Methyloferula stellata AR4: one gene and its partner. The protein of the gene in region 1 binds, or shares a complex with, the protein of each later gene. Links are inferred from orthologs where the notes say so. Each region holds a gene or a part of one and is shown in the gene's direction. Other genes may lie near its edges.

Region 1 (5,298 bases):
TTCATCATCGGCACATATTGCGGATCGATGACGCGGCCATTGCTCGAGCCCTTGCGCAGATAGAGCAGTTTGCCGTTCGCGGTCGTCACCTTGGTCACGATATGCGGCTGCACGCCGATGCCGCCATTGGCGAAAGGCGCGTAAGCCGTGACGAGTTCGAGCGGCGTCACTTCCGACGTGCCGAGCGCGATCGAGGCATTGGCCTGAAGATCCGAGGTGATGCCGAGCCGGTGTGCGACCTTGGCGACCGTCTTCGCGCCGACCTCGAGTCCGAGCCGCACGGCAACCGTGTTCAGCGATTGCGACAGGGCCTTGGTCAGCGATACGGCGCCCTGATATTCGCGCGAATAATTTTCAGGCTGCCAGCCGCGCACATTGATCGGCGCATCCTCGCGCAGCGTGTCGGGCGTGAGACCCCGTTCCAGCGCGGCCAGATAGACGAAAGGCTTGAAGGCGGAACCCGGCTGCCGCTTCGCAGCGACGACGCGGTCGAATTGGCTGTCGGCGTAATTACGCCCGCCGACGAGCGCCTTGATCTCGCCGTCCGGATTGATGGCGACGAGCGCGCCTTGGCTCGCGCCAAATTTGGCGCCCTTGCGGTCGAGCTCTTCGGTCAGGGATTTTTCCGCAGCCGTTTGCAGCGTGGGATTGAGCGTGGTGGTGACGACGATATCCTCGTCGATCGCGCCAATCGTATCGTTCAGCATGTCGACGACATAATCGGCCGCGTAGTTGACCGATCCATTGCGCTGGTCGTGCACCGCGCGGGCGGGCAGGGCGAGGGCGATCTTCGCCGTGTTCTCCGTGATGTAGCCTTCCTGTGCCATCGCGGCGATGACCTGCGCGGCCCGTTCGGTCGCCAATTGCGGATTGCGGTTCGGCGCATATTTGGTCGGCGCTTTCATGAGGCCGGCGAGGATCGCTGCCTCGGGGAGCGTGACCGCGCTTGCCTCATGGCCGAAATATTTGAGCGCCGCCGCCTCGACGCCATAGGTGCCTGAGCCGAAATAGACGCGGTTCAAATAAAGTTCGAGGATCTGGTCCTTCGAATATTTATGTTCGAGATAGAGCGCGAGGATCGCTTCCTGGATCTTGCGCGAGAAAGTGCGCTCCTGCGTCAGAAACAGATTTTTGGCGAGCTGCTGCGTCAGCGTCGAGCCGCCCTGCATCCCGCCATGGCCGATGATATTGCGCGTGAGCGCGCGGAAAATGCCGACGGGGTCGACGCCATAATGCGAATAGAAGCGGCGGTCCTCGATCGCGACGAAAGCTTTCGGCAGATAGGGCGGCAGATCGGCGAGGTGGATCGCCGCGCCGCCGGTATCGCCTCTATTGGCAAGAGGCGACCCGTCCTCGCCGAGAATCGCGATATTCGGCGGCCGTTTCGGGATCGCGAGCTGATCGATCGGCGGCAATTGCGTGGCATAATAGGCGACAAGGGCGCCGCCGCCGATCAGGGCCCAGATGCCGAGCGTGAAGCACCAATAGAAAAGCCGGCCGAAAAGCGAGCGCCCCGGCTTGCGGGCGCGGCGCTTGGCGGCGCTTTTGCGGCTTGTGGCCTTGCTTTGCGCCTTGCTTGATGCCCGACTTGGCGTTTTGCCTGGGGGGCCCTCGTCCTCGGCCTCGAAATCGGGCCGCACGGGGGGTATTCGCACGGATGGCGCGAAAGTCGGTTCGCGACGGGCGTTTTCTGAGCCTTTTTTCATGGCTTTAACGCCGCCGCCTGGTCATAGGGCCTCCCCGGGTGTCGCGCCCGGCTTTTGGAAGCCTAAATCCGCCGGATTAAGGGCCGGTAAAGGGGCGCTGTGCGGCGTCATGGACGGAGATTTCCGCAAACTTGCGGAAAACCTCTGTCTTTTGCGGGGCAAGCTTGCGATTCCTTTCGCGCCGCGTCAGAGTCCCGGCCCGGTCGCCTTCGAGGCCGGAAGCGTTTTGGAGCGGGATCGCGCATCTGGCTCTATTCGATCTGACGGGTCCCGCCTTATGAAAGTCACTCTCGAACGAGCGGCGTTGCTTAAATCGCTCGGCCATGTGCATCGCGTCGTCGAGCGCCGGACGACGATTCCGATCCTTTCCAATGTCCTGTTGCGCGCCGACGGCCAGTCGCTCGGCCTCAAGGCAACCGATCTCGATCTCGAAGTGACCGAGCAATTGGCTGCCGACGTCGGCCAGAAGGGCGCGACCACGCTGCCGGCCCATATTCTTTATGACATCGTCCGCAAGCTCCCCGATGGCGCCCAGGTGACCTTGGAGGCGACCGGCGAATTGGGCCAATTGACCCTGCGCTCGGGCCGTTCGCGCTTCAGCCTGCAATCGCTGCCCGAAAGCGACTTCCCCGATCTCGCGGCTGGCGAATTCAGCCACGCCTTCAGCCTTCCCGCGGGGGAATTGAAAAAGCTCATCGAGAAGACGCAATTCGCGATCTCGAACGAAGAGACGCGCTATTACCTCAACGGTATTTTCATGCACACGGTCGATGCCGACGGCACGGCCATGCTGCGGGCCGTCGCAACCGACGGGCACAGGCTCGCGCGCGTCGAAATGCCGGCGCCGCAAGGCTCAGTCGGCATGCCGGGGGTCATCGTGCCGCGCAAGGCCGTGACCGAAATCTTGAAGCTCATCGAGGATGCGAGTCAGGATGTCGCGATCGAGATTTCGGCGACCAAGGCGCGCTTCAAATTCGGTGAGGTCGTGCTGACCTCGAAGCTCATCGACGGGACCTTCCCGGACTACATGCGGGTTATTCCGAGCGGCAACGACAAAAGGCTCGTCGTCGACCGTAAGCCCTTTGCCGACGCGGTCGATCGCGTCTCGACGATTTCCTCGGAGCGCGGCCGCGCCGTCAAACTCGCGCTGGCCGATGGCAAGCTCACTTTGTCGGTGACCAATCCGGATCAGGGATCGGCGGTCGAGGAACTCGAGGTCGATTATGATTCCGCGCCGATCGATATAGGCTTCAATGCCCGCTATCTTTTGGACATCACGGCACAGCTCGACAGCGATACGGCTCTGTTCAAACTGGCCGATGCGGGTTCGCCGACGCTGGTGCTCGATCGCGACGGCGCGGCGGCGCTTTACGTGCTGATGCCGATGCGGGTGTAATCATCCAGGCAATGAAGGGACCGATCCCGCGCGCAGCTCGCAACAGCGAGGGCAGGCGCGCCGGACCGGTCCCAATGGTCTTTCAGTTCAAGACCGTCTCGATCTTGACCGGCACCACGCCAGCGGAGCGGAAGCCCAGCACATTGGCGGCGCCGACGGATACATCGACAATCCGGCCCCGGATGAACGGCCCACGATCCGCGACGGTCAAGATCGCCGTGCGGTTGTTCCTGAGGTTCGTCACACGCAGACGCGTCCCGAAGGGCAGCGAGCGGTGCGCGCAGGTCATTTCGTGAGGCGCCCGATAGTAGGAGGCCTGCCCGGTCCAGCTCTGGGCTTCCGCCGCAGCCGACATGGATAGTAGAGCAAGCGCTCCTAGCATTACTTTTTTCAATACATCAACTCCATACTGTTATACCGCGCCCGGTTTTGGCCGAGCGTGGCGGTTCTGGAGGTTTGATGTGGAAAAAGCGAGGCTATTTCTTGTCTGCGACGTTTCGCCTAGACTTAAATAGTCTATAACTATACGACATATATTCGAACATATGTCAAATTAATTACACTTTATAATTATGTATACGTGCTGAGTTACACTTGGTAACGAAAAAGGCACCAAGCAAAACGTGGGCGTGGCCATGTATTCGGCGGCCACGCCTCAAAGCTCGGCGATCAGACGAGGGTGTTTCGCGCCTCTGGGGCTATGCTTGACAAGGAGGTTGTATAATACCGGCCATGCGGGCGGCATGGCTGCTCGGATCAAGTCCACCGACGCTACCGGGAAAAAGTCGGACCGGCCGATATCGGTCAGACGAGCAGATATTGCTCGCTGATGGTCTGGCCCAAAAGACTATTGTCTTCGACAAAACCCGTGATGAACTCGTGCAGGCCTATCTTGAAAATATCCTTGATCGTCGCCTGCTCGAGCCGCGCCATGATCTGATGCGCGAATTGCTGGGCCCGGCCTGGCTCCGTTTCGCCTTTACCGATCTCGTCGAGAAAGCGCGCGATATTGTCGTAGCAGGCGATCAGCGAGCGCGGCATCTCCATCCGGCGGATCAGAAGATCGGCGATGAGCCAGGGTTTGATGCTTTCGCGATAGACCCAATGATAGGCGGTCAGCGCCGAGACGGCACGCAGGATCGCGGTCCACTGGAAATAGTCGAGCGAACCGCCGATCGTTTCCGTCTCCGGCAGAAGCACGTGATATTTCACGTCGAGGATACGGGCCGTATTGTCGGCGCGTTCGATATAGAGGCCGAGGCGCGAGAACCAATAGGCTTCGTTGCGCAACATGGTGCGATGGGTCGCGCCATCGTAATCGAGCGAGATCCGTTTGACGAATTCGAGGAAGCGCGAGAGATCCTCGCGATCGTAGCGGCCGGAGGCGAGATTGCCCTTTTCGAACCGTTTCAGCTCGATCCAGGCGCCGTTGATCGATTCCCAGACTTCCACCGTCAAGGCGGTGCGAACGCCTCGCGCATTGGCCCGCGCGGATTCGATGCAATTGCGGATCGACGACGGATTATCGGCAGCGAAGGTCAGATATTCGACGACGTTGGCTTCTTCCATCGCCGCTTTCGTTTCGTGAAAGCCTTCGGCGGCGCCTGAGGCTTCAAGCGCGCTCTCCCATTCCGTGCCCGTATCGGAATAGTTGTTTGGCAGAGCCGCCAGCCGCTGCGTCGCCTCGACGATACGAGCGACGAAATCGGCGCGTTCCATATAGCGGGCGAGCCAGAAGAGATTATCCGCCGTGCGCGAAAGCATTGTCTTTATCCCGCAGGCTCTTCGAGGATCCCGCCAGCCGCAGGCTCTTCGACGATCCACGTGTCCTTGGTGCCGCCGCCCTGGCTCGAATTGACGACGAGCGAGCCTTCCTGCATGGCGACGCGCGTCAAGCCGCCGGGCATGACGCGAATGCCGTCGGCGCCCGAGAGCACGAAAGGCCGCAGATCGACGTGGCGCGGCGCGACGCCTTTGTCGAAAACAGCGGGGCAGGTGGAGAGCGCCAAGGTTGGCTGCGCGATGAAATTTTCGGGATTGTCACGAAGCTTCGCCGCGAATTCGTCGATCTGTGCTTTGGCGGCGTGCGGGCCCACCAGCATGCCATAGCCGCCCGATCCATTGACCTCCTTGACGACGAGTTCGGGCAGATGATCGAGCACATAGGACAGCGCGTCGGCCTCGCGGCAGCGCCAG
Region 2 (4,085 bases), 1.0 Mb from region 1 along the record:
TCTCAAGAAATTTGACGACCGAAATTGGTTTTGAAAGATAAGCCTCGCAGCCGCCCTGCCGGATTTTTTCCTCATCGCCCTTCATGGCGAAAGCCGTAATGGCGATCACCGGAATGTGGCGCAAGGTTTCGTCATCCTTAATCCATTGCGTCACTTGGAGCCCGGAGACCTCCGGCAATTGAATATCCATCAGAATGAGGTTCGGCATGTGTGTCCGCGCCAATTCGACGGCCTCGACCCCGCTTCTTGTCTGCACGGTCTTGTAGCCATGCGCTTCGAGAAGATCGTTGAACAACTTCATGTTCAGCTCATTATCCTCGACGATCAGGACACTTTTCTGCATTTTCATCCAGCTCCGCGCCCGATTGGCGAATCTTCCCCATCGGCGGGAGAAACCTTACGCATAAACCAGTAGCTGAGAGAAATTGACGAAAGGCAAATTCCGCCGATGAAACACGGACGCATTTCGCCACCGGCGTCAGGCTCAGGGGGCCCGTCGCGAGAGGCGGCGGAGGCCCTGGCGATCGAGGCTTTGACCTTTCTCGCCGCGGAGCCGGAGCGCCTCGACCGATTTATGGCTCTTGGCGGGTTATCCCCAGGAAATCTGCGCGAAGCGGCCGGAAGTCCAGGATTTTTGGCCGCAGTCCTCGATCACCTCGCACAGGACGAGTCTTTGCTGCTCGCTTTCGCGGAAACAGCCGCCTGCGACCCAAAATTCATTCTTCTGGCGCGAAATCGCCTCGATCCGCCGGCGGAGGACACGTTTCCGTGAGCCAAACGCAAGGCCTTTGCCGCGATTGTCTGTCACCGCAGATTTTTGCGACTGACCGCTCAGTTCGCCGCTGCCAGGCTTGCGGTTCGCCGCGCGCGCTCGTCCATCCCGAATTGGACGAGCTTACCATCGCACATGTCGATTGCGACGCCTTTTACGCAACCGTCGAAAAGCGCGACAATCCAAGTTTGCGCGACAAGCCGCTCATCGTCGGCGGCGGCAAACGCGGCGTCGTCGCGACATGCTGCTATATTGCCCGCACCTATGGCGTGCATTCGGCCATGCCGATGTTCAAAGCGCTCGCCGCCTGCCCGCAGGCCGTGGTTGTTCCGCCCGACATGGCGAAATATGCGCGTGTCGCCCGGCAAGTCCGCGCGCTCATGCTCGAATTGACGCCGCAGGTCGAGCCAATATCGATCGACGAAGCCTTTCTCGATCTTTCCGGGACGCAAGCGCTGCATGGCGGCTCCGCGGCATTCGTTTTGTCGCGCTTCGCCACGCGCATCGAAAAAGAGCTGGGAATCACGGTTTCGATCGGCCTCAGCTATTGCAAGTTTCTCGCGAAAATCGCCTCCGATCTCGATAAGCCGCGTGGCTTTCAGCTTGTCGGGCGCGAGGAGGCCATAGCCTTTCTACGTGGCCGCCCAATCGGACTGATCTCTGGCGTCGGCAAAGTCATGCAGGAGCGCCTCGCGCGCGAGGGATTTGTCCGCTTCGGCGATCTGCAAAGCCAAAAGGAAGAAGATCTCTTGCGGCGCTATGGTCCGGAGGGACAGCGCCTTCATCGCCTGGCACAGGGCATCGACCGGCGCAAGGTCACGCCCGAGCGGGACACGAAAAGCATTTCCGCCGAGACGACCTTCGACACGGATATCAGCCGCGCCGAGGATTTGCTTCCGGTCCTGCACCGGCTCAGCGAAAAAGTCGCTGTGCGGTTGCGGCGATCCGCGCTTGCGACGCGCGGCCTCTCGCTGAAACTGAAGAGCGCGGATTTCAAGACACGCACCCGCGCAAGATCGGGCTTCGCTGCGACCCAGCTTTCGAACCGATTGTTTACGGCCGCGCGCGACCTCCTGCTGCGGGAATTGGACGGCACGCGCTTTCGTCTGATCGGCATCGCCGCGCATGATCTGTGTCCGGCCGAAGAGGCCGATCAAGGCGATCTCGTCGATACGGGCCTCGCGCGCGAAAAGGCGACGGAAGCGGCGATCGATGCCTTGCGGGACAAGTTCGGCCCGGGCGCCGTGGTCAAAGGCATTTCGCTTCGGCCACGCACGCGACGATAGAACTGCAAATGTTCAATTGAAACCATTTGGGCGCATCATACGCGGACTCGATCTACGGCTATCAGGTTTAGCACGCGAGCGATGGAATTTGCGGCCCCACTCCCAGCGCGTCATGCCCGTGCTTGTCACGGGCATCCACGCGGAGACGCTGCATCATCCTTGAAATTGTGCTCGCAATGTTTCGGCGTGGATGGCCGGGTCAAGCCCGGCCATGACGCGATTGGAAGTTTGCGGCTTCGCGACCGCCTCACTTGCTGCAGGTTTGCTGCGGCAGCAGTTCGAGGCTGGTCATTTCGCCGCCGAGGATGAAGTCGCCGTAATCGAGTTTTAACGCGCGGGAGATGCCGTTTTCGTAGAGATCGAAGGACAGGATATAATTCGGGCCTTCGTCCTTTTTGCCGACTTCGAAATAGCTGATCGACACCGGCCAGCGCTTCATGTTTTCGAGCGCCGGAATATGGGCGGCCTGTTCCACCACGGGCGCCAGGATCGGATGTCCGATGATGGTCGTGGTTTCATAAAGCTTGTCGCCCGTCTCGGACCCGTCATAGACGGTCAATTCGAGAATGTTGCGGCCCTCTTCGGCCGCATCGAGAATGCGGCGCAGATGTTCGGTCGGAAATACGACGTCGGTATCGAGATTGAGCTTGCCCGGCTTCGGTTTGGACAAAGCGATGGAGAGCGCGCCGTCGCCGGCCTTCGTGGCCTTGCCGTCGATAATGTCGTTTTGCGCATTATCGACATTGGTCTGCATGTCGAAGGCGAAATTCTTGCCGTCACCATCTTCGAATGTCGCCGACCGCATGTCGGAGACGCGCGTCGGTCCTTCCGCCGGCTGCAACTCGGTCAATTGCCGGAAGTTCTGCACATAGCCGTCGCAGGCCGAGCCGGAAAAATCGAAAGCGATGCGGCCCCGCGCGGCGGTCGGACTTTTGTTGCCGGTGGATTTCAAAAGCGTCAGCTCGTAGACGGCGCGATGCGCGGCGAGCGGCATGGTCGGATTGGTCTTCACGCTCGTGGTGCCGCCTTCGGGAGCAGGCCCTGCCGGCGGATTGGCCCTGAGTTCCGTAAGCGGCAATGAAGACAGGATAGCAGCCGTCAAAATGCCCGCTCCAGCCAAAAGAAATGTCCGATTTCGCATAGGGCTCCCTTTATCCTTCTGTTACGAAGGCCATGCCGGGTTGGAATGGCAAAATTACGGGCAATGGCGCCGCCAGACGCGGACCCGGATTTTTTGTTGCGTTGCGATTGAAGCAGAACACGCGTTTGAAATCAAACCATTAGCGCCAAAGCAAAGCCCGAAGTCGGGGCAAGGCACGGAAAGATTTGAGTAAATATATCCCAAATCTTTTTGAGTCGCAGGCATTGGTTTGGTTAACCGTTCGTCCGCGGCGCCTGTCTTGTCCGCCTGTCTTGCACCTTTCACGCCGATCGCGCATGTCTCCGCCGCAATGGAAGCCAGGAGTTTGGGATGAGCGAAGTCGAAAAGAAATTGCAGGCGCTGGGCATCAGCCTTCCGACGCCAGCTGCGCCGGTGGCCAATTACGTGGCCTATGTCGTCACCGGATCGCTTCTCGTCATCTCCGGCCAGGTGGCCTTCGGAGCCGACGGCAAGATCCCACCCGCCCATGCCGGCAAGATCGGCGCCGCGGTCTCGGCCGAAGCGGGCATAGCAGCGGCGCGGCAATGCGCGATCAATATTCTGGCGCAAGCCAAGGCGGCCGTGGGCGATCTCGACAAAATCGTCCGCTGCGTCCGGCTTGGCGGTTTCATCAATGTCGCGCCGGGATTTTCGGCCATTGCGCCGATCATGAACGGCGCCTCGGATCTGATCGTCGAAGTTTTGGGCGATAAGGGACGCCATGCCCGCTCGACGATCGGCGTCGCCGAGTTGCCGCTCGATTCCGCCGTCGAAGTCGAAGCCATGTTCGAAATCAGCCCGTCTTGAAGTCGCAGTCACCAAATGCGCCGGATTGGCTGACGGCGCGCCCTATCGCGCATCGCGGCCTTCACGACAGCACAAAAGG

Evidence for each region. Proteins that work in one complex are often made in the same cells at the same time.
Region 2: the proteins of dnaN (region 1) and A3OQ_RS0111340 are in contact, whole or in part, in a solved structure (PDB 1OK7), measured with the Escherichia coli proteins. The link is inferred for Methyloferula stellata AR4 from one-to-one orthologs.

What each region holds. Positions count from the first base shown.
Region 1 is NZ_ARWA01000001.1:1,292,411-1,297,708, forward strand. What follows is about bases 1,089-4,042. They hold dnaN (DNA polymerase III subunit beta), read left to right. Parts: upstream 1,089-1,983; coding sequence 1,984-3,102; downstream 3,103-4,042. Other genes in these bases: A3OQ_RS0106380 (transglycosylase domain-containing protein), read right to left, coding at 1,089-1,706; A3OQ_RS0106390 (septal ring lytic transglycosylase RlpA family protein), read right to left, coding at 3,185-3,484; A3OQ_RS0106395 (alpha-E domain-containing protein), read right to left, coding at 3,907-4,042. Also shown: more of A3OQ_RS0106380, read right to left, coding at 1-1,088; more of A3OQ_RS0106395, read right to left, coding at 4,043-4,866; A3OQ_RS0106400 (circularly permuted type 2 ATP-grasp protein), read right to left, coding at 4,872-5,298. UniProt on the Escherichia coli protein: Confers DNA tethering and processivity to DNA polymerases and other proteins. Acts as a clamp, forming a ring around DNA (a reaction catalyzed by the clamp-loading complex) which diffuses in an ATP-independent manner freely and bidirectionally along dsDNA.
Region 2 is NZ_ARWA01000001.1:2,314,907-2,318,991, reverse strand. What follows is about bases 1-2,913. They hold A3OQ_RS0111340 (DNA polymerase IV), read left to right. Parts: upstream 1-768; coding sequence 769-2,058; downstream 2,059-2,913. Other genes in these bases: A3OQ_RS0111335 (cell envelope integrity EipB family protein), read right to left, coding at 2,306-2,913; A3OQ_RS0111345 (DUF3572 domain-containing protein), read left to right, coding at 449-772; A3OQ_RS0111350 (response regulator), read right to left, coding at 1-343. Outside these bases: more of A3OQ_RS0111335, read right to left, coding at 2,914-3,199; A3OQ_RS0111330 (RidA family protein), read left to right, coding at 3,530-4,006; A3OQ_RS0111325 (glycerophosphodiester phosphodiesterase family protein), read left to right, coding at 4,003-4,085. UniProt on the Escherichia coli protein: Poorly processive, error-prone DNA polymerase involved in translesion repair and untargeted mutagenesis. Copies undamaged DNA at stalled replication forks, which arise in vivo from mismatched or misaligned primer ends.